Linked DNA regions of Symmachiella macrocystis. Each later gene encodes a partner of the first gene's protein in a complex. Links are inferred from orthologs where the notes say so. Each region holds a gene or a part of one and is shown on either strand. Other genes may lie near its edges. The genes, in order: secY and secA.

Region 1 (9,599 bases):
CGTCGAAATCAACAACGCCATGAAAAACGCGGTGTTGGTAGCTGAAGACATTGCTCAGCAGTTGAGCAAACGGTCCAGCTTTCGGCGCACGATCAAACGCTCGATGGATTCGGTGATGGATGCGGGCGCGTTGGGTGTGAAGATTGTCCTCTCCGGCCGATTGGGCGGAGCGGAAATGTCTCGGACCGAAAAAGCGATGAGGGGATCAATTCCTTTGTCGACAATTCAGAAACATATTGACTACGGTTTTGCCAAGGCACGCACGGCCCAGGGAATTATTGGGATCAAAGTGTGGATCGACTTGGGTCTTTATACAGACGAGGAGGATGGCGATGGCGCTAATGCCCAAACGGGTCAAGCACAGAAAAAGCCAAAGAAAACGTATAAAAGGTAACGCGACCCGCGGGAATACCGTGGTGTTGGGTGACTGGGGTTTGCAGTCGCTCGACGGTGGATATATCAAAGCCAACGTGATCGAAGCTTGCCGGATTGCCGCGACACAATACGTCCGCGGTGAGGGGAAGTTGTATATCCGCATCTTCCCGGACAAGCCTTGCACGTCTCGTCCGTTGGAAACTCGGATGGGTAAAGGTAAAGGTGAACCGGATCACTGGGTCGCAGTTGTTCGTCCAGGCACGGTAATGTTTGAATTGGCCGGCGTCTCGCAAGATGCTGCCAAGGATTGCTTCAATCGTGTGGCGCACAAATTGCCGGTCCGCGTGCGGTTGGTAGGCCGTCGTCCCGGTACCTGAGCCGATGTACGGAATGAATTGCTATTACTTTTGGACAAAATGCAGATAAAGACGAGTCGACATGACCAAGCCGCAAGAACTCCGCGAGATGAGTGACGAACAGTTAGCGTTCACATTGCGCGAAGCCCAACAAGAATTGTTCCGCCTGCGATTCCAAGCGGCTGCGGAACGATCCGATGCGCCGAGCGCGTTGCGGAAGATCCGCCGCGACATCGCCCGCATTCACACAATCGCGCGGCAACGGGAATTGGCGCAAGAAGCGGAAGCCAATCTGGCGCCACAGGCGGAAGCCTGAGACGGGGGCAAGGTTTGCGGCTGGCAAGTGGTTTTCGACAGCCGGCACAAGGTGGCAATGAGTAGGGACAGCGGTTACAGACACATATTTCGAAACCCCCGCAATTGCGGTGACCGGCACTGATGACACAATATCGCCGGTTGCGGCGGGCGAGTCTCGAGGCAAGTTGAGGACAGGTTAAGATGCGTAAGAAATTGATCGGCGTAGTGACGAGCAATAAGATGGACAAGTCGTTGCGGGTCGAGGTTGAGAAGAACTATCAACACCCGCGCTACGGAAAGATTATCCGTAGTCGTACCGTATGCCACGTTCATGATGAAAAGAACGAGGCCAACGAAGGCGACTCTGTCGAAATCATCGAGTGCCGCCCCTTGTCGAAGACAAAATGTTGGAGTTTGGTGCGGATCGTTCGCGCCGCAGTTGTGGTTGAGTAACGGTTGGCCACGAACGGTGATCGTCGCGTGGGTTTGTACGGCGTTGTTTGAGATTCAGTGGAAGTTATCATGATTCAAATGCAAACACTTCTGGACGTTTGTGACAACACGGGGGCCAAGGTCGCCTGTTGCATCAAAGTTCTGGGAGGCACGGGACGGCGGACCGCCGGGCTGGGAGACGTTATCGTCGTCAGCATTAAAAAGTCCATTCCGGGTAGTTCGGTAAAATCGGGCGAAGTCGTGCGGGGTGTGATTGTTCGCTGCCGCAAGGGAACGCGCCGCAGTGATGGAAGTTATGTCCGCTTTGACCGCAATGCGATCGTGTTGATCGATAAAGATGCCAACCCGCGGGGGACGCGTATCTTCGGTGCAGTAGCACGCGAGCTGCGTGAGCGCAAGTTTATGAAAATTGTCAGCCTGGCAAGTGAGGTAGTTTGACCGATGAAGATTCGACGTGGAGATACGGTGCAAGTCATTGCTGGCGACGACGCCAGCACGACAGCACGGAAAGTCCTCTCGGTCGAGGCCGGTGGAAAAAAGGTTCTTGTGGAAGGCGTGAACCGCGTTTACAAACACGTAAAACGCGGCCATCCCCGCAGTCCGCAAGGGGGCCGGCTCTCGAAAGAGATGCCAATTGACATTTCAAATGTGTTGCTTTACTGTGATTCGTGCGGTCGAGGCGTGCGGGTTGGGTATCGCTATACAAAAGATGGCAGTAAAGAGCGGTGTTGCAAGATTTGCGATGCCGGGCTCGGTAACATCAGCCCTCCCAAGGCTCATTACGCTCAGTCATAAATCTGGCGACGGCGAGGCCGGCTTTCGGTCTCTTTTAAAACGCGGTTGCTACGACAATCGCAAATATAACAGTTTTTAATCCAGCGACGCAGCCTTTTGATCTTCTTCTCGAAGGTCGGCAGCGAGACTGGTAACAGCAAATAGCAGATGTGTGCGGAGGCTTCGGTGTGTAGCCGAGGGTCGACCTTCAATCGCAATCCGGCAGTAATCGCTTGCTCGACGTGAGTGGCGAAAATTGGATGTGTGTAAGTACAATGGCCAGGTTATTGGAACGATACCGGAATGAAATCCGGCCGACACTCGCGAAATCCCTGGGGCGGTCAAACCCCCACTCGCTTCCCCAGTTGGAGAAGATCGTCGTCAACATGGGTGTTGGGGCGGCTGCTCAAGATCGGAAGTGCTTGGAAGAAGCCGTCGAGCATTTAACGATTCTCAGTGGACAAAAGCCGGTCATTCGCCGCGCTCGCAAGTCCGTTGCCGGGTTCAAACTTCGCGAAGGGATGGAGATTGGCTGCATGGTCACGCTCCGCTCGCAGCGGATGTATGAATTCCTGGACCGACTGATTACGTTGACCCTACCGCGGGTCCGCGACTTTCGGGGCCTGAGCCCCAAAGCGTTTGACGGCAATGGAAACTACAGCCTGGGTATCAGCGACCAAATGGTATTTCCGGAAGTTGATCCGGATCGCGTGAAGAATCAACAAGGTATGACGATTACCTTAGTGACGACAGCCACGACTAATGATGAGGGGCGGCAATTACTCAAAGAACTGGGAATGCCGTTTCGCAAAGATTAGTGTCCGGCGGTTTTAGAGATTGCTGCACGGCGTAAAGAACTCACCGCGTAAAACATAAAGTGTAATTCATAAGCTACAGGTTTTTTCCAGAAGAAATTTAGCGAGATGGCCAGCAAAGCAAAGATCGAAAAGGCAAACCGGACGCCAAAATTCAGCAGCCGTCTCGAACGGCGCTGTGCCCTGTGCGGACGTCCCCGCGCGGTGTACCGCAAGTTCAAACTGTGCCGGATTTGTTTCCGCGACCTCTGTTTGGACGGCATGATCCCCGGTGCCAAGAAGGCGAGTTGGTAAGCCCGGCGGCGACTGGGTGCGTTTCGCAAAACCTATACTAACAACGACACAGCACAGATGGTGCGGCAATATGTCTTGCACCGCTCGAAAAGTAGAGGAGCAATGCTCCTTGAGGTGTACTCCATTATGATGACAGATCCGATTGCCGACATGCTCACGCGAATCCGTAATGCGGTGTCGATTGAGCGCGCATTCGTCGACGTACCCCTTTCGAAAGAGAAACGGGGAATTGCCGATGTGTTGCAACGCGAAGGCTATATTTGGGATTACGAAATAATCGAACAGCAGCCTTGCAGTGCCATGCGGATCCATCTGAAATACGGTCCCAACGGCGAACGTGTGATTCAAAAAATCGATCGCGTCAGCAAGCCGGGACGCCGGGTCTATTTGGGTGTCAACGACTTGCCGGAAATTCTGCAAGGCATGGGCATCAGCGTCGTTTCGACGAACAAAGGTTTGTTGAGCAACCGCGAAGCCAAGGAACAGTTGGTCGGCGGCGAAGTGCTGTGCAGTATTTGGTAGCGGGTCTCCCCGCCGCTGCGGCATTATCGTTCTTGTCAGACGCAAGTAAAAACAGTTGACGGATCCGAGCCCTGAGGGCCGGTTTCGGTAAAAAAGAAGAAGGCAAAGTATCATGTCAAGAATCGGGAAAAAACCGATTGCGGTCCCCGATGCTGTCGAAGTATCGATCAATGGCACCGTCGTTACGGTGAAAGGCCCCAACGGCGAATTGACGTTGGACCATCATCCATCCGTTTCGGTCAGTTTTGATGGTGACTCCAAGCAACTCGTGGTGGAGAACCCCACCGATTTGCGCGACAATCGCAAGTTCCACGGGCTGACCCGTAGCTTGTTGAATAACATGGTGGCCGGCGTCACGACATATTTCGAAAAGAAATTGGACATCGTGGGTGTCGGCTACCAAGCCACAATCGACGGTACGAAGCTCTGCTTGCAGGTTGGGTTTGCGAACGTTGTCGAATTGCCGATTCCCGCAAATGTCGACTGCTCATTGCCCAGTAATATTCAGATCGCCCTGAAGAGTGCTGACAAGCAAGCGGTGGGACAGTTCGCCGCTGAAATCCGCCGCGTCCGCCCGCCTGAGCCTTACAAAGGCAAGGGAATCCGGTACCAGAACGAACAGGTTCGTCGGAAAGCCGGTAAGGCGTTGGCCAGCGGCTGATGCGGTGATGTTTGTCTTTAAATGGTTTGCGATGTTTCTGGTCAGTGAAAAACAGGGCCGATCGGTAGGAAAGTTAGCAGTTCGATGAAATACATAGCCCAAGTCAATAAACAGCGTAGCCGTCGTCGCTTTCGCGTTCGCAACAAGATTCGTGCGACCACATCGCGGCCGCGAGTTTCGGTCTACCGCAGCAACAAGCACATTTATGCCCAGATTATTGATGACGTCGCAGGACGTTCGTTGATTTCCGCGAGTACGCGTGAAGCGGGCATTTGTGCTGATGGTGAAAATGGCGGGAACGTCGCAGCGGCTTCAAAGGTCGGTGAAGCGTTGGCCAAAAAAGCTCTCGAAGCTGGAATCACCCAGGTCGCCTTTGATCGCGGATTGTACAAATACCATGGTCGTGTCGCCGCTTTGGCCGACGCGGCTCGTCAGGGTGGGTTAGATTTTTAATCGACCCGGTTTTTAAATAGTTCAGACATGCCATTTCCAAATTCGATGGCAATTTCGCCGCTGTGAGGCTGGCGACAATCGAGTGTGGAAACGAGTTTTTAAATCACGTAAAGGCTTTGGAGTAATTCGCCGTGTCGACAGACAACCGATCAGATGGCAAAGAAAAAGTCGTGCAAATTCGCCGGTGCTCGTGCGTAGTCAAAGGTGGCCGTCGCTTCAGCTTTACCGCGCTGGTTGTCAATGGTGACGGCAAGGGCGGCGTCTCCTACGGATATGGGAAGGCGACCGAAGTTCCGCTTGCCGTAGATAAAGCCAATAAGAACTGCCATCGTCACTCATCGCGAGTGAACGTGACCGGAACGACGATTCCGCATGCGGTGGTTGGTCGCTTTGGAGCGGCCCGCGTGTTGCTCATGCCGGCACGACCGGGAACGGGCGTGATTGCCGGTGCCAGCGTGCGTGCCGTCGTCGAAGCTGCCGGTATTCATGACATTCTCACCAAAAGCCGGGGTTCAAACAATCCCATGAATTTGGTGAAAGCGACAATCAACGGTTTGGAACAACTTCGTACGCGAGAAGATGTCGCCCGCCTCAGAGGCGTGAACGTCTAACGTGACCGGCAGATCGGTCCGGGGCAGTGCTGCTGTTGTCACCAAACACCTACTTATAACTTTACGAATCTTCGGAACGAAGTGTCCTCATGATTATTGATGACGTCCATCGCGGAATTAAAAAGAACAAAAAGCGGAAACGCATTGGTCGTGGTCCTGGCTCGGGCAACGGTAAAACCGCAGCACGCGGTCACAATGGCTACGGCAGTCGTGCTGGTTCGTCCCAACGCATATCGTTTGAGGGGGGACAGACTCCTTTGGCGCGGCGGATTGCCAAACGGGGCTTCAATAACAAACGCTTCGCAACGAAAGTGGCGATCGTAAATGTCAGTGACCTCGAACAACGCTTCGATAGCGGTGCGACCATCGATGCGACTGCGCTGGCCGAAGCGAATTTGGCCAAGGGGCGCTTCGATGTCATTAAAGTTCTGGGAGATGGCGACATCACCAAAAAGTTCACCGTTCGTGTCCATCGATGCTCGAAGTCGGCTGAAGAGAAGATTACCGCAGCCGGCGGCAGCATTGAAATCATCTACGCATAAGTGAAGGCAGCCGAGCCGCCATGGCGATCTGGGCTTCCCTCTGAGGAATATTGATAATAAAGTTCACCGACGCCGGAGTTCGCGTCGACCGGGCCGATTTGCTGTTGGCCCGCTGTTGATGTTCGCCGTCGTTGGTATTTTTTGTAATGTGGGTGCTGCTAATTTCTTGCACCCCTTGACGGCCGGCACCTTGACAACACAAACTGCGGCGAAGTTTGGCATAATCATTCCTCGGAGAGGAATCGGAAACGATGTTTGAAAAACTGATTACTGTTTTCAAAATCCCGGAGTTGCGTCGGAAGATCGTTCTGACTGCGACACTGCTTGCGGTGTACCGTATGGGGTTTTGGGTACCGTTGCCGATTGTCGATCAACAAGCCCTGGCCGATAAGATGGAAAATCTGGCCACCGGTGGCGGGATCGGACAAGCGCTGCAGATCGTTCAACTATTTTCCGCATCGAATATCGGCATGAGCACGATCTTCGGTCTGGGGATTATGCCCTATATCTCCGCCTCGATTATCTTCCAGTTGATGGGCAGTGTTTATCCGCCTTTGGAAAAACTGCAAAAGGAAGGGGAATCGGGTCGTAAGAAAATCAATGAATATACACGGTACGCGACAGTCGTACTCTGTTTAATCCAAAGCTACTTTTGGGTCAAAACAATATCCGGCTGGGGGACGATCATCCCCGACTATAACAATTTCTTTGGCCATATGGTGGCCACGATCACCATGACGGCCGGCACGATCTTCCTGATGTGGATAGGTGAGCAAATCGATGAATACGGGATCGGCAACGGGATCAGCTTGCTGATTATGGCGGGGATTTTGGCCCGTATGCCCGACGCTGCGATCCAGTTGTTGCGTCCGGCCATGGAAAACGGAGTCGCTCTCGGGTCCGACTCGGGAATTGAAAAACTGCTTGTCTTGGCGGTGTTATTTGTTGTGGTGGTGGGGTCAGTGGTCTTTATGACGCAAGGCCAGCGCAAGATCCCCACACAAAGCGCCAAGCACGTCCGCGGTCGTCGCGTTTACGGTGGACAACGACAATTCCTGCCTTTGCGGGTGAACCAAGCCGGCGTGATGCCGATCATCTTCGCCTCAAGTTTGTTGATGATCCCCATGATTGGTTTCGGCCAGTTGGCCAAGTGGTTCGACTCGGTGATTTGGTCCGATCTGGCCGCGGCGTTCAGCGGTGCGGGACGCGGATTTTTGTACAACATTAGCTACGTCGGTTTGATTTATTTCTTCTGTTATTTCTGGACCGCCATCACGTTCAATCCCAAGGATATGGCGAACAACCTCAAAGATTACGGCAGCTTTATTCCCGGGTATCGTCCAGGGAAACGGACTGCCGAGTATTTGGAACGCGTGATGGTGCGGATCACTTATGTCGGGGCTGCATTCTTGGCGGTCGTGGCCGTGATTCCGACAGTCATCGCTTCGGTTATGGGAATCGACTTTATGGTGGCCAGTTTCTTTGGTGGCACCGGATTGTTGATTGTTGTTTCTGTTGCTTTGGACTTAGTACAAAAAATTGACAGCCACCTCGTGATGCGGAATTACTCGGGCTTGTTGGATTCCGATGATTCCCGCGCTGCGTCCTAACTTTCCCCCCGTGGGAATGACTGGGCTGCGGTGGATAACGCATCACGCCGAATGGAGTGGCGTCGGGGCAAAGTACTATTTCCAATCATTACATTGAGCACGGACCGGAACTAGCGTTGGTTTGGTCCATGTCGGGTTGCGGGGTGCTTTCCCAGTTTCCATTTCATACGGATCAGCGCGAACCGAATGAGTTGGCTAACCCGTGATAGTTTTGAAGAGCCCAGCTGAGATTGAAAAGATGCGTGAGGCGGGCCTTGTTGTGGCTCGGGCGCATCGAGCGGTTGGGAAAATTGTATCACCTGGGGTGAGTACCAGGCAAATTGACGACGCTGTGGAACGCGTGTTCGCAAAACACAATGCCACACCGTTGTTCAAAGGGGTTCCCGGAGTCGTCCCCTTTCCGGCGGCAACGTGTATTTCGGTCAACGACGAAGTCGTTCATGGAATTCCATCGGACCGCCGGCTCGAGGAAGGCGATTTAGTAAGCGTCGACACCGGTTGTCGCTTGGACGGGTGGTGTGGAGATGCCGCTTGGACCTATGCGGTGGGCCGCGTCGACGAAGAGAAACAAAAATTGATGGCGGCGGGTCAGTCGACTCTGACGACCGCCATTGACGAGTTGCAGCGTCAACAGACTTGGGCGGGGGTCGCCGAGGTCATGGAATCGACTGTGAAGGATGCGGGGTTTTCGGTCGTCGAAGAACTCGTGGGGCACGGAATTGGCCGGGAAATGCATGAAGATCCGCAGGTCCCCAATTTCGTCACTCCTGAATTAGAAGAATATGATTTTGAACTTGTGCCCGGAATGGTGCTTGCCGTAGAGCCCATGCTCAATGCAGGGACCGCGGACGTCTGCCTGATGGACGATCACTGGACGATCGTCACAGCTGACGGTCGCCCGAGCGTGCACTATGAACATACCTTGGCCATCACAGCCGAGGGAGTCCGGATTTTAACGGCACTCTGATCTCGCCGGAGGGAAAGTTACGGTTGCGTTTGTCGCAGACCGTAAAATTGAGTGGCGATTTTCCACCACAGCGGTGGGAAAATAGGCAAAGCGGCGATTGGTTGGGGGAAATTCCGCGCTCGTGCGGACGGGAAGCTCCAAATTCGCTGAAAAGTGTGTCGTATTACTTGTTTGCCCCCTGAGGGCGTGCTTATAATCCGGGTCAATCTAAAGAAATCAAGCAACATCCCTCCTCGGCAGGCTGACGGAGTCGCTGACCGTGTTGACCATGGGACGGGGATTTCGATCCTTGGTTGGTGTGTATCTTGCCGTTTTTTGTTTCGCGGTCAGCGAAACATCGTTGAATTACAGGAGATTCGGTTGGCGTCATGAAAGTCCGAGCCAGCGTTAAACGCATTTGTGAAAACTGTAAGATCGTCCGCCGTAAAGGCAAGATCTACGTGATTTGTTCATCCAACCCGCGGCACAAACAGCGGCAGGGTTAACGCCATCGTGACGATCCGCGTAGTCGCCACCGCTGGTGGAATCGCGTGGGCCAGCATCGACTTGAGGGTCGATGGTTTCCGTATCGTCGCCGTGCCGAACTAAACTTTTTTATTAGGTGTGCGTAACCAATTCGCACAATGGAGCTGTTGTTTTATGCCTCGTATTCAGGGCGTCGACATTCCCAATGACAAGCCGGTGTATATCTCGTTGACCTACCTTTACGGGGTCGGGCGAGCTTCGGCGATCAACATTTGTTACACGCTGGGTTTGGATCTGCACGCTAAGGCCAAAGATCTGACCGAAGATGACATCACGCGGATCGCGCATCTGCTTGAAAAAGACTATTTGACCGAAGGTCAGTTGCGACGCAAGGTGCAGCAGGA
Region 2 (10,764 bases), on another replicon or contig:
CCGGGACGGTCTTCGGCGACCAGTTCAATCCGCTTTAGCCATTTGGCACTTTTCCAGGCATATAATAACGGAACCACCAAACGCAGCGGCCCACCGTGATCGGCACTGAGCGGTTGGCCGTCGTGCCGGTCGGCGAAAATCGCGTCGGGCGAGAGAAAATCGGCCAGCGGCATGTTTGTCGTCCAACCGTCGTCGTAACCGTGCGCGACCACATATCGCGCCGCCGATTGCACTCCGGCGCGTTCCAGCAGTTCCCGTACGGCAACCCCATCCCACAGATTCCCCAGCCGGGACCAGGTGGTCACGCAATGAAAATCGGAGAAAACCTGCGCGCGGGGCAACTCTCCAAATTCGCTCCACGAAAACTTCAACGGCTGGTCAACCAGGCCATCGATGGTTAGCTCCCAAGTGTCCAATTCGACGTGCGGCACACGGCCGTAATGCAAAACGGGCCATTTGCGCGTGCGGGTTTGGCCGGGGGGAACGCGGTTTTCGCGGTGGGTATCGCTACTGATGATGACTTCTTCAGCGTGCGTATGAGGACCGGGAGCGTCGCCGGTTTGGTATTTTTCCGCTTCAGACATGTCGGTGCCCTGGAGGGAACGAGTACTTAAAGGCCCTCTGCCATGGGCCAGGGCCACGTTTTGAGATGCTTCCCAAGTGCCTATCATTCTAGGGATCCGCGTTTCAAAATCCAATGTTCCTGCCGGACAGCATCACGGCGAATTTTGGCCGCCAGTGACGGCATTGACCCTGCGAGCGGCAAGATATAAACTTCGCGCTGCAGAGAATTTACAAGAATTTAGCGTTTCCCGGCGTGATTTGTTCGCGCTGGCAGCGCGATGGGTTTGCTCGCACTTTCCGAGACACGGGGGTCGCGTCAACGCGGCTTGATAGGCAGAGCTATGGAATTTTTAGACAAAATCGGTGAGTCCGTCAGTAGCTTCATCGGATGGTTCCTGGGTTTATATACCCGGCTATTTGGTTCCTCCAACGATCGACAAATGCGTCGACTCGGCTTTGACCGCCGCGGCGAGGAAACCACGATCGTCCCTGGTTCCTTGTTGGACACGATCAACAGTCTGGAACCAGAAGTCCAAAAATTGTCTGACGAGCAACTCCGGCAAACGGCGATCGACTTCCGCGCACGGATGGCGACGGGAGAAACACTCGATGATCTGTTGCCCGAGATGTTCGCCCGTGTCCGCGAAGTGGGCATCCGCATCCTGAAGATGCGGCACTACGACGTCCAGATGATCGGCGGTTACGTTCTGCACAACGGCAACATCGCCGAAATGGTCACTGGTGAAGGAAAAACGCTCGTGGCAACATTGGCGGTTTCGCTCAACGCGGTCGCCGGTCACGTCCACGTGATCACCGTCAACGATTACCTGGCGCTGCGCGACATGGAATGGATGGCGCCGTTGTACCAAGGACTCGGACTGACCGTCAGCGCCATCCAAGGGGGCATGGACCCGCACGAACGGCAACCCGCCTATGCCTGTGATATCACCTACGGAACCAACAACGAATTTGGCTTCGACTACCTCCGCGATAACATGAAACCGACGAAGAAGCTGCAGGTGCAAGGCCCGCTGCAATTCGCCGTGATTGACGAAGTCGACAACATTTTGATCGACGAAGCCCGGACGCCGTTGATCATCTCCGGCCCGGCTTATGACGACGTCACCAAATACGCCAAAGCCAACCGCATCGCCGCTCAATTGAAAAAGGGTGAGCACTTTGAGGTCAAGGAAAAAGAACACTCGGCGCATCTGACCGACGAGGGAGTTCGCAAGGCTGAAGAATTAGCCGGCGTCGAAAGCTTTTACACGACCGGCAATATGGAATGGCCGCACTTGATCGACAACGCGCTCAAGGCACACTTCCTGTACAAACGGGACACGAATTACGTGGTGCAGGAAGACGAAGTGGTCATCGTCGACGAGTTCACCGGGCGCCTGATGCCGGGACGGAACTGGAGCGACGGTCTGCACCAAGCGGTCGAAGCCAAAGAAGGGGTGAAGATCAAGGAAGAAAACCAGACGTTGGCCACGATCACGCTGCAAAACTTTTTCAAGCTATACGACAAACTCGGCGGCATGACCGGAACGGCCATGACCGAAGCGGGCGAATTCTGGAAAATCTACAAGCTGGATGTCGTGGCGATTCCGACGAACCGCCCCATGCAGCGGATCAATTCGCCCGATATGATCTACCGCACCGATCAGGAAAAATACCACGCCATCGGCGAGGAAATCCGCGAAGTGCACCAGACGGGACGACCGATTCTGGTCGGCACAACCTCGATCGAGAAGTCAGAACTCCTCAGCAGGCAGCTCGGCAAATATGGCGTGAAGCACGAAGTCCTCAACGCCAAACAACACGGTCGTGAAGCGGACATCATCGCCCAGGCGGGTCGTCTCAGCGGCGTGACAATCGCCACCAACATGGCCGGTCGTGGAACGGACATCATCCTGGGAGGAAACTCCGAGGCGATGGCCTGGGAAGTGCTCAAGCACAAATATGAGTCACGACTAGATGTTCCAAAAGCGGAATTTGAAGAGGTCGCCAAGGAAATCGCCCAACGCGAAGGCATGGCCGATGAGGGCAAGAAGGTCTCCGAATTGGGCGGCCTGCACGTGATCGGCACCGAACGCCACGAAGCCCGGCGGATTGACCTGCAGTTACGCGGACGGAGCGGTCGCCAAGGGGACCGCGGGTCGAGCCGCTTTTTCCTGTCGTTGGAAGACGATCTGATGCGGATCTTCGCCGGCGATTGGGTCAAGGACATTTTGACCCGTTTAGGGATGCAAGAAGGCGAAGCCATCGAGAGCCGCATGGTCAGCAAGCGAGTCGAAGGCGCTCAGAAAAAACGCGAAGAATACAACTTCGAAGTGCGTAAAAACCTGCTCGAATATGACGAAGTCATGGACGAGCAACGCAAACGCGTCTATGGATATCGCCAACATATCCTCGACGGGGGAAATTGCCGCGAACTGATCATGGAGATGGTCGCCGACCAAGTCCGCAGCATGACAGCAGAAATTCTTGACCCCGCCTACGGACACCAAACCGCTGTGGTCTGGGCCGGTCAGGAGTTGGGCGTCGATCTCGACTTCCGCGACGTCAAACAGATGAACTTGGATGATTTCGAAAGCTACGTGACCGATCAAGCCCAACGGCAATCGGAAGTACTCATTCAAGATCAAATCGAAGAGAACCTGCCCGACGATGCTGAAGACAAACGGGAATGGAACTGGCTGACAATTTCCAAATGGGCCAATGCCCGTTATGGATTGAATACCAACGACCGCGAATTGCGCAAGGTCGGCCGCGATGACCTGTTCGAATATCTACTCAAACGGGCCCATGAGGCCATCGAACGATTCGACCTCACGCCGCTGAAGGATTTTCTCTCCGATGATTGGAGCCAACGCTCACTGGCGGGCTGGCTGGAACATCGGTTCAGCCTGCGTATGGATCCCGAAACGTTCAAAGAGATCGAGATTCCCGACGCAATCGACGTGATTCTAGAAAAACTAGAAACGCTCTACCACGAAAAAGAAATCAACTTCCCCGTCACCCTGGGAATCAACAAATTCCTCGCCGGACGCGGATCGAACGACCGCCCCGACCGCGAAGGCTTGATCAGTTGGGCCAACGAACGGTTCGAGTCGAAGCTCGACTTTGAAGACATCAAGAGCAAATCCCGGGACGAAGTCGTCGAGGTCCTCAACACCGCCAGCCGCGGATTTTATCGCAACGGCGAATTGCTCGAAGAAGCGGACGAAATTCTCAAGGAAGCATACGGCGACGACGATGACGCTCCCGATCATCCGCCGGAAAATATCCAACCACTGGAGAAACTCTCACAGTGGACGCAGGAAAAACTGCATGCGGAACTCGACGCCTCGCAATTACAAACTCTGCCGCGCAGCGATGCCCGCCGGGACGTACAAGGCAAAATCGACGAACGATATCGCCCCGAACTCAGCCAAGCCGAACGAGCGCTGATTTTGGAAGTGCTCGACACCGCTTGGAAAGACCATCTGTACTACATGGACCACTTGCGGTCGGGCATCGGACTGCAAAGTTATGCCCAGAAGGACCCCAAAGTCGAGTACAAAAAACAAGGTATGCGGGCCTTTGAAACCATGTGGACCAGCGTCGCCGACCGCGTGACGGACGCCATTTTTCGGTTGGAAGAGGCGAATCCGGAATTCCTCGGCTCACTGTGGAAGGTCTCTTCGACGGTTCATGAGTCGGCCCCCACACCGGAGGCGGACACCAGTCCCGGCCAAAATGCCGGCTCGGAACAAACAGCCATCGAACCAATTCGCAACCACGGAAAACGTGTCGGCCGCAATGAACCCTGCCCCTGTGGCAGCGGCAAAAAATTCAAAAACTGTTGCATGCACAAATAACAAACGGCTCCCCCTCCTCGGCTTTCCCGGGGAGATTTGCCAAACAATCAATTCGCTCCACCATCGGGAAAGGATGCCCCGTGCCAGGTTGGCTGCTGAATCACCTGAAAAGTTGGTCGCTGAATCTCACGTATTTGACGATGCTGGTCATCATCTCGCCCATCGTCCTGTGGCGGATGCTGACTCAAGGCAAATACTGCGTCGGCTGGAATGAACGCTTGTTGGGCTGCGTGCCCCAACCCAAGGACAACAAGCCCTGTCTGTGGCTGCATGCCGTCAGTGTGGGCGAAGTCATGCAACTCCGCCCGGTCGTCGCCGCTCTGCGCGAGCAACTTCCCGATTACCACTTCGTGATCACCACAACAACCGTCACCGGCCGCGACGTCGCTGACAAGTCATTCCCCGACGACACGGTCTGCTACTTTCCATTCGATTTCACCTGGTCTGTCCGACGGGCCATCCGACGACTCCGCCCTGTGGCAGTGGTGTTGGTCGAATTGGAAATTTGGCCGAATTTGATTCTGGAAACCGATCGCACAAACGTCCCGGTAATTTTGATCAACGGCCGCTTGAGCGCAAGCAGTTTCCGCGGCTATACCCGCTTTCGTTACCTCGTGCGGGGTCTCCTGGAAAGCGTACACACATTTGCCATTCAAAACGAAATCTATGCCCAGCGGATGCGTGCACTCGGTGCGCCGCCTGAACGCGTGCACGTGACCGGCTCCATCAAATTCGATGCCGTCGAAACCGATCGCCACAATCCCCAAACCACCGAAATCCGCCGCGCCTTTGCGATTGCCAACGACGCACCGATGTTTATCGCCGGAAGCACCCAATCGCCCGAAGAGGACTATGCCTTGGCAGCCTATCGGGAAATTCGCAAGAGCGTTCCCAAGCTGCGGTTGATCCTGGTTCCACGACACAAGGAACGATTCGAAGAGGTCGCCCGCTTGGTCCAATCGCAAGGCTTCGCGTTGACTCGCCGCAGTACTGTAACCAGTGGCGATTCGACTGGCGGCGATTCCGCCAACGGGCCTCCGGTACTTTTATTAGACACACTGGGCGAGCTTTCCGCTTGTTGGGGCTTGGCCGATATTGCCTTCGTCGGCGGCAGCCTGACCAAACGCGGCGGGCAAAACATGATCGAACCGGCCGGCTACGGGGCAGCGGTCCTGTTCGGCCCCAACACTCGCAATTTCCGTGATGTTGTGGAGATTTTGCTGAAAAACGACGCCGCTGCGGTTGTCCACAATGCAGAAGAATTGACGACGCGCATCCAAGCGCTGCTGCAATCCAGTTCCACGCGACTGGAGATGGGTCGCCGCGCTCAACAATTGGTCTTAGCCCAACAAGGAGCCACCGCCCGAACCGTTGCTTTGATATCCCAGGTCTTGCCGAAAACGGCATCCTGCGAAGCCTCATCCGGCAAGCGGGCAGCTTAATTCCCCTTATCACCAGTCCCCCTTTCACCAGGGTCAGTTGTTGCCATTGCAAAAGTTCCCTACAATCGGCCAACTTTCTATGCCCTCGATATCTGACGATACGTTGGCTCAGACAAGAAAACGATCCGCGGGTCAGTTCATTGATAATCAGTGGCTCCAATTCGGCTTGATTGAGCAATGCTCGACTCGGTCACTGAACTTTCCCACTTCCCCCAAATAATTCACCACAACGCTTTTTGTTACGGAGTGCCGCATGGCCAACTACTTATTTACCAGTGAATCGGTCAGCAACGGACACCCGGACAAAGTCTCCGACCAAATCTCCGACGGCATCCTGGACGCCCTGCTCGAGCAGGATCCCGCTTCGCGCGTGGCTTGCGAAACACTCTGCACGACCGACTTAGTCGTCCTGTCGGGCGAAGTGACCTCCAATGCGAACATTCACCACGAAGAAATCGTCCGCAACGTCTGCCGCGATATTGGCTATACCGACACCGACATTGGCTTCGATGCGGAATCGTGCCGGATCTTCTTGGCACTGCACAGCCAAAGCGGCGACATTGCCCAAGGCGTGGACCGCGACGGAGCCGGCGACCAAGGGTTGATGTTCGGCTACGCCTGCGATCAAACCCCCGAATTGATGCCGCTGCCCATCGCGCTGTCACACCGAATTTTGAATCGCCTCACCCAGGCCCGCAACGACGGAACCGTGGATTGGTTGCGGCCCGATAGCAAAAGCCAAGTCACAATCGAATACGACGGCAGCCGCCCGGTCCGCTGCAGCGCAGTGGTCGTTTCCACGCAACATGCCGACAGCGTCGAACAAAATGAAATCAGCGACTTCGTCATTTCCGAAATCATCGCCAAGGAAATCCCGGCGGAGTTGATGGAAAAAACGCCGCAATACCACATCAACCCGACCGGACGTTTCGTAGTCGGCGGGCCGCACGGCGATACCGGATTGACGGGCCGCAAAATCATCGTCGACACCTACGGCGGTTGGGGACGACACGGTGGTGGCGCGTTCAGCGGAAAAGACTCCACCAAGGTCGACCGCAGCGCCGCCTATATGGCACGGCACGTCGCCAAAAATGTGGTCGCAGCCGGTTTGGCCAAAGAGTGCGAAGTGCAATTGGCCTACGCCATCGGCGTCGCCGATCCGGTCAGCGTGCATGTCGAAACCGGCGGAACCAACACTGTGCCTGAGGAAAAAATTGTCGCCGCTGTTCGCGAACTCTTTCCGCTCACCCCCAAAGGCATCATTGAATACCTCGACCTGCGACGACCGATCTTCCGCAAAACAGCCGCCGGCGGACACTTCGGACGCAACGATCCTGACTTCACCTGGGAAGCCACCAACAAAGCCGCTGACCTAAAGAGCGCCGCGAGCGCATAAGAGTTTGTTGAAAGAGGGTGCCACTGGCGGCTTGCCCGCCAGTGCAAATCAAGCGACTGATAGGATCAGTGCTGAAGCAGTACCCAATTGAATTCTGGCCAGCACAACGGCCAGTTGCCGCGTTTGACAACTTCCACATCCACAACCACGGAGGCGAGGGATGGGCGCGTTTATCGGACAGTTGATCGACGGACGCGAGCGATGGCTGACTTGGAAGTCAGCCGTGGCTGGCACGTTCTGGTGCGGGCTCAATTTGATTGCCTTAACCGTCTTCGCCCGCTGGTTAGCCGGCGCATTTTCCGCCGGCCCCCCCACTGCAGTGGTCTGCGCGACAGCCGTGCTGTTAACGGTCGTAGGGCTCGGCTCTAATGCGTTGTTCCATCAACTCGATTTTCGCGGCGAGCACTGGTTGTGGGGCGCCTTACCGGCGTTTCTAACACTCTTTCCTCTCATGGTGCTGCTGATCGTGATCCCCGATAGTGCCGCCAGCGCCTGGTGGTTCTCAGCCACCGTCGTCTGCGTGAGCGTGGTCACAGTGTTCGCGTTGGAAACAACGTTTCGACACCGACAGCAAAACACCCGTGAAGTAGCCGTCCCCAAAATCCTGGACACCAAAACCGAACCTATCGTCGCCGACAACGACATCGATACCCAACTCGAAGCACGACTCGCAGGAACGATTTCCACCGCAGGCCCCATCGAAACGGAGAACGAAGAAATGCCGTGGCACGCCCCTGAAGTTTCACAATGGATGACACGTAGCGACGCCGACGATGGGAGCGTCACCGTAGAAGGGGTAACGATCGCCAAATTCGCCGCAGGACAAAACCGTGCCAACGTGCACCTCACCTTTTGCCCCCCCCTGCCCGTCTCGCCGCAAATTGAATGCGAAACGGTCGACGGCGACGAAGTCCGTATCAAAGTCGCCGCTGTCTTCCCGCACGGCGCCCGCATCGAACTGACCCGCCCGGCACACGACAATCAAGACGCCCCAATCGCCATTGGTTACTTCGCGCACACCGAGCAAAATCAATCCATCGAAGCAGCCGCCTAACTCACCGGCCAGCATGGTTCGTCAGACGCATTTTTTTTGGCCAACGGCCAATTCACACCCTAGCCCTGGGAAATGGGTCGACATAGATTGCGATAGCTGAAGGCCACACACAAGATTTCGCAAATCGCGAAACCGACCGTCGGCCAACACACTGGGTCAATCGATCACCCACCACGGATTTCCAAGGCCACCGCAGCCCACAAGCCCCCCGGTTGTTCGTTCCCACCATGGAAGGTCACGTCGACGGTCAATAAATTTCGCGGCTGCAACAGCGATTTGATTTCAAACTCAAACGGCCCCGCTGGGCCGCCCCCCGCTGTGCCCAACTGCGTGTCATTCAAGTGGACGACCGCATCCCCGCCGATTTCTTCAAAAATCACATACACCCGCTCGTGCGGATCGAGGTTGGTCGGGCAATTGAAATGACGTTCGTACCGGACTCCTCCCCGATAATCGGCGAAACAATCTTGCCAACTGGCCGGCAATTTAATGCGGCCTTCAACGGCCGGCACGTTCGATTCGCTGTCGCTATCATGCAAGCGATATTGCCACGGACCTTTGAGATGCATGCGGTGTGCGTTGGACATATTGCTGTGACAATTCCCTCTCGGTGAAAAATCCTTCTTGACCGCTGATTTTCGTTTCGCCTACAGTTCCTGGCGTTCCCAGCAGTATCCCAGACTATAAGACAGCGACTCCGATGCCCACAACCGAGCCAACCACGAAATACCAATGCCCCGGCGAACGGGGATTGATTTCACAATCGGTGCATCTGGCGCGGCTGTCGGCGTTTTATCCCGCTTGTCGCGAATGCGTGCATCGTCACGATACGGGACAAATCCCGCCGCGAACCGTCGTACATCTCAAAGAAACGGAAAACCGCGTCCAACGTGCCAGCTTGCTCACCGACGAAGGGGTTCGCGGAATTTACTTAAACGAACTCAACCGCGAACGCGCGGCGGCCTATGCGGCGGGGTTGGCGGGATTGTTGTGGCGCAGCTCACCGCTCAAAGCCCGCGAAGGTCTGCACGCACCGATGGACATCTCTTCGGTGAGACTCGGACCGATGGTGGTGGTGGGATTCGACGAGCGGCCCAGTTCGCCCGATATTGCTGTCGGCGTGGTGCGCGCCCTGCGAACAATGAGCTGCCGCGTGATCGACGTCGGCCAAGTAACGCGGCCCTGTTTTTCATTTGCCGTCAATCACATGCAAGCCACTGCGGGCGTCTTCGTCACCGGAGCAGGCTGCAGCCCTGTCTGGACCGGATTGGAGTTTGAAGCCGCCGGCGCCGTCCCCATCTCTACCGGGACGAAGTTAAACGAGATCGAACAATTGGCCGACGGTCCCAACCCGCGACCGAGCCGTCAAGCCGGACAACTGCGTGCGTTTCATGCGGCCCTCCCTTACGAAGCCGCACTGGGAAAACATTTTCACGCGCTGCGACCACTAAAAGTCGTCTGCGGTTGCTGTAGCGACTTGGTCGGAGACCTGCTCACCCGCACCTTTGAAAAACTCCCCTGCGAATTGTTCTTCACCAAGACATCGCTACGGCAACGCGGTCCGCTGGCGGCCGGGGATGCCGACTATGAATTGCTCGCCGACGAAGTCCGATTACACCGCGCGCACCTGGGCTTGCTCATCGAAGACGATGCCCGCACCTGCCATGTTTTGGACGAACGGGGCGAAATCATAGCGCCGCTCGACATCACCCGCTTGCTCCTCCGCTATATGCAAACGCAACATCCCGGGGAACCGGTTGTTGAGGAGGAATCCGTTGCCGCACAAGTCCCCGGCGCGATTGCCTGCAACGCAACGTCCGAGTCGATGTCACGCACCATGACCGACAATTCAGCGGTCTACGGCGGCAGCGCTACGTCGGGGCGCTACTGGTTCCGGGAATCCTCTCCCACCTGCGACGCCGTCTTAACGCTCGCCCGATTGCTGCAATTACTTAGCCGCAGCGATGCCGAGTTTTCGCGCGTGGTCGAGTCCCTGGAACGCAACGCGGCCGTTTAGCCATTTCCGATAGCCTGCATAGCGCATCGGCGACAAATCAAAAATCGCTGCCGCCTACGGCGTGACCGGTTTCCCCAAATACATTCTCATCGGCCGCGAAGGCAAAATCCTCGCCACCAACGCCGGCGCCGTTGGCAACGCGCTTAAGAAAGCACTGGAGGTCGACGGCGAATAGCCGCTGCGAAATGCCTAGCGCCGCTGTGAAATAGCCAAAGTCCTATTTCCCGGTTCCCAGCTGTTTCATTTTCGAGGGACGCACATAGCGAATCTCCCGGCTGCCAGAGAATTGGATTTTGGCCTCCCCGTCCGAGCGCTGTCCTAAATAGATCGCCCGGAAGTGTTGATTCATCGATTCATCAAAATAACCAACCGCAGCACCCTGACGAGGCATGCGATTTGCGGAATAGGATTCGCGATAAGTCGAAGCC

What was found.
Region 2: the proteins of secY (region 1) and secA are in contact, whole or in part, in a crystal structure (PDB 3DIN), measured with the Thermotoga maritima proteins. The link is inferred for Symmachiella macrocystis from one-to-one orthologs. Residues at the interface, in WP_004081795.1 of Thermotoga maritima: Glu108, Gly109, Glu110, Glu111, Ala236, Glu237, Arg238, Arg239, Ile240, Thr241, Ile242, Gln243, Tyr244, Ala245, Arg246, Arg247, Val248, Thr249, Gly250, Arg251, Arg252, Val253, Tyr254, Gly256, Ala257, Ser258, Thr259, Tyr260, Leu261, Pro262; in WP_004082002.1 of Thermotoga maritima: Glu261, Ala262, Arg263, Lys300, Ala301, Arg302, Thr303, Ile304, Ile305, Leu323, Tyr324, Asp325, Pro326, Val329, Ser330, Tyr333, Ile336, Lys340, Phe345, Val349, Glu363, Phe364, Tyr374, Ser375, Gly376, Gly377, Glu393, Ile395, Thr482, Ser483.

What each region holds. Positions count from the first base shown.
Region 1 is NZ_SJPP01000001.1:3,289,065-3,298,663, forward strand. Bases 5,631-8,583 are described here. They hold secY (preprotein translocase subunit SecY), read left to right. Parts: upstream 5,631-6,404; coding sequence 6,405-7,763; downstream 7,764-8,583. Other genes in these bases: rplO (50S ribosomal protein L15), read left to right, coding at 5,701-6,153; map (type I methionyl aminopeptidase), read left to right, coding at 7,966-8,583. In the rest of the region: rpsC (30S ribosomal protein S3), read left to right, coding at 1-394; rplP (50S ribosomal protein L16), read left to right, coding at 333-752; rpmC (50S ribosomal protein L29), read left to right, coding at 814-1,047; rpsQ (30S ribosomal protein S17), read left to right, coding at 1,230-1,481; rplN (50S ribosomal protein L14), read left to right, coding at 1,551-1,919; rplX (50S ribosomal protein L24), read left to right, coding at 1,923-2,276; rplE (50S ribosomal protein L5), read left to right, coding at 2,531-3,073; CA54_RS12700 (type Z 30S ribosomal protein S14), read left to right, coding at 3,179-3,364; rpsH (30S ribosomal protein S8), read left to right, coding at 3,491-3,886; rplF (50S ribosomal protein L6), read left to right, coding at 3,999-4,547; rplR (50S ribosomal protein L18), read left to right, coding at 4,632-5,000; rpsE (30S ribosomal protein S5), read left to right, coding at 5,132-5,611; more of map, read left to right, coding at 8,584-8,730; rpmJ (50S ribosomal protein L36), read left to right, coding at 9,099-9,215; rpsM (30S ribosomal protein S13), read left to right, coding at 9,370-9,599. UniProt on the Escherichia coli protein: The central subunit of the protein translocation channel SecYEG. Consists of two halves formed by TMs 1-5 and 6-10.
Region 2 is NZ_SJPP01000002.1:961,668-972,431, forward strand. The notes cover bases 510-4,627. They hold secA (preprotein translocase subunit SecA), read left to right. Parts: upstream 510-905; coding sequence 906-4,427; downstream 4,428-4,627. Other genes in these bases: CA54_RS21760 (sulfite oxidase-like oxidoreductase), read right to left, coding at 510-584; CA54_RS21770 (3-deoxy-D-manno-octulosonic acid transferase), read left to right, coding at 4,508-4,627. Outside these bases: more of CA54_RS21760, read right to left, coding at 1-509; more of CA54_RS21770, read left to right, coding at 4,628-5,869; metK (methionine adenosyltransferase), read left to right, coding at 6,123-7,265; CA54_RS21780 (hypothetical protein), read left to right, coding at 7,426-8,319; CA54_RS21785 (hypothetical protein), read right to left, coding at 8,484-8,906; CA54_RS21790 (hypothetical protein), read left to right, coding at 9,020-10,336; CA54_RS21795 (hypothetical protein), read right to left, coding at 10,554-10,764. UniProt on the Escherichia coli protein: Required for protein export, interacts with the SecYEG preprotein conducting channel.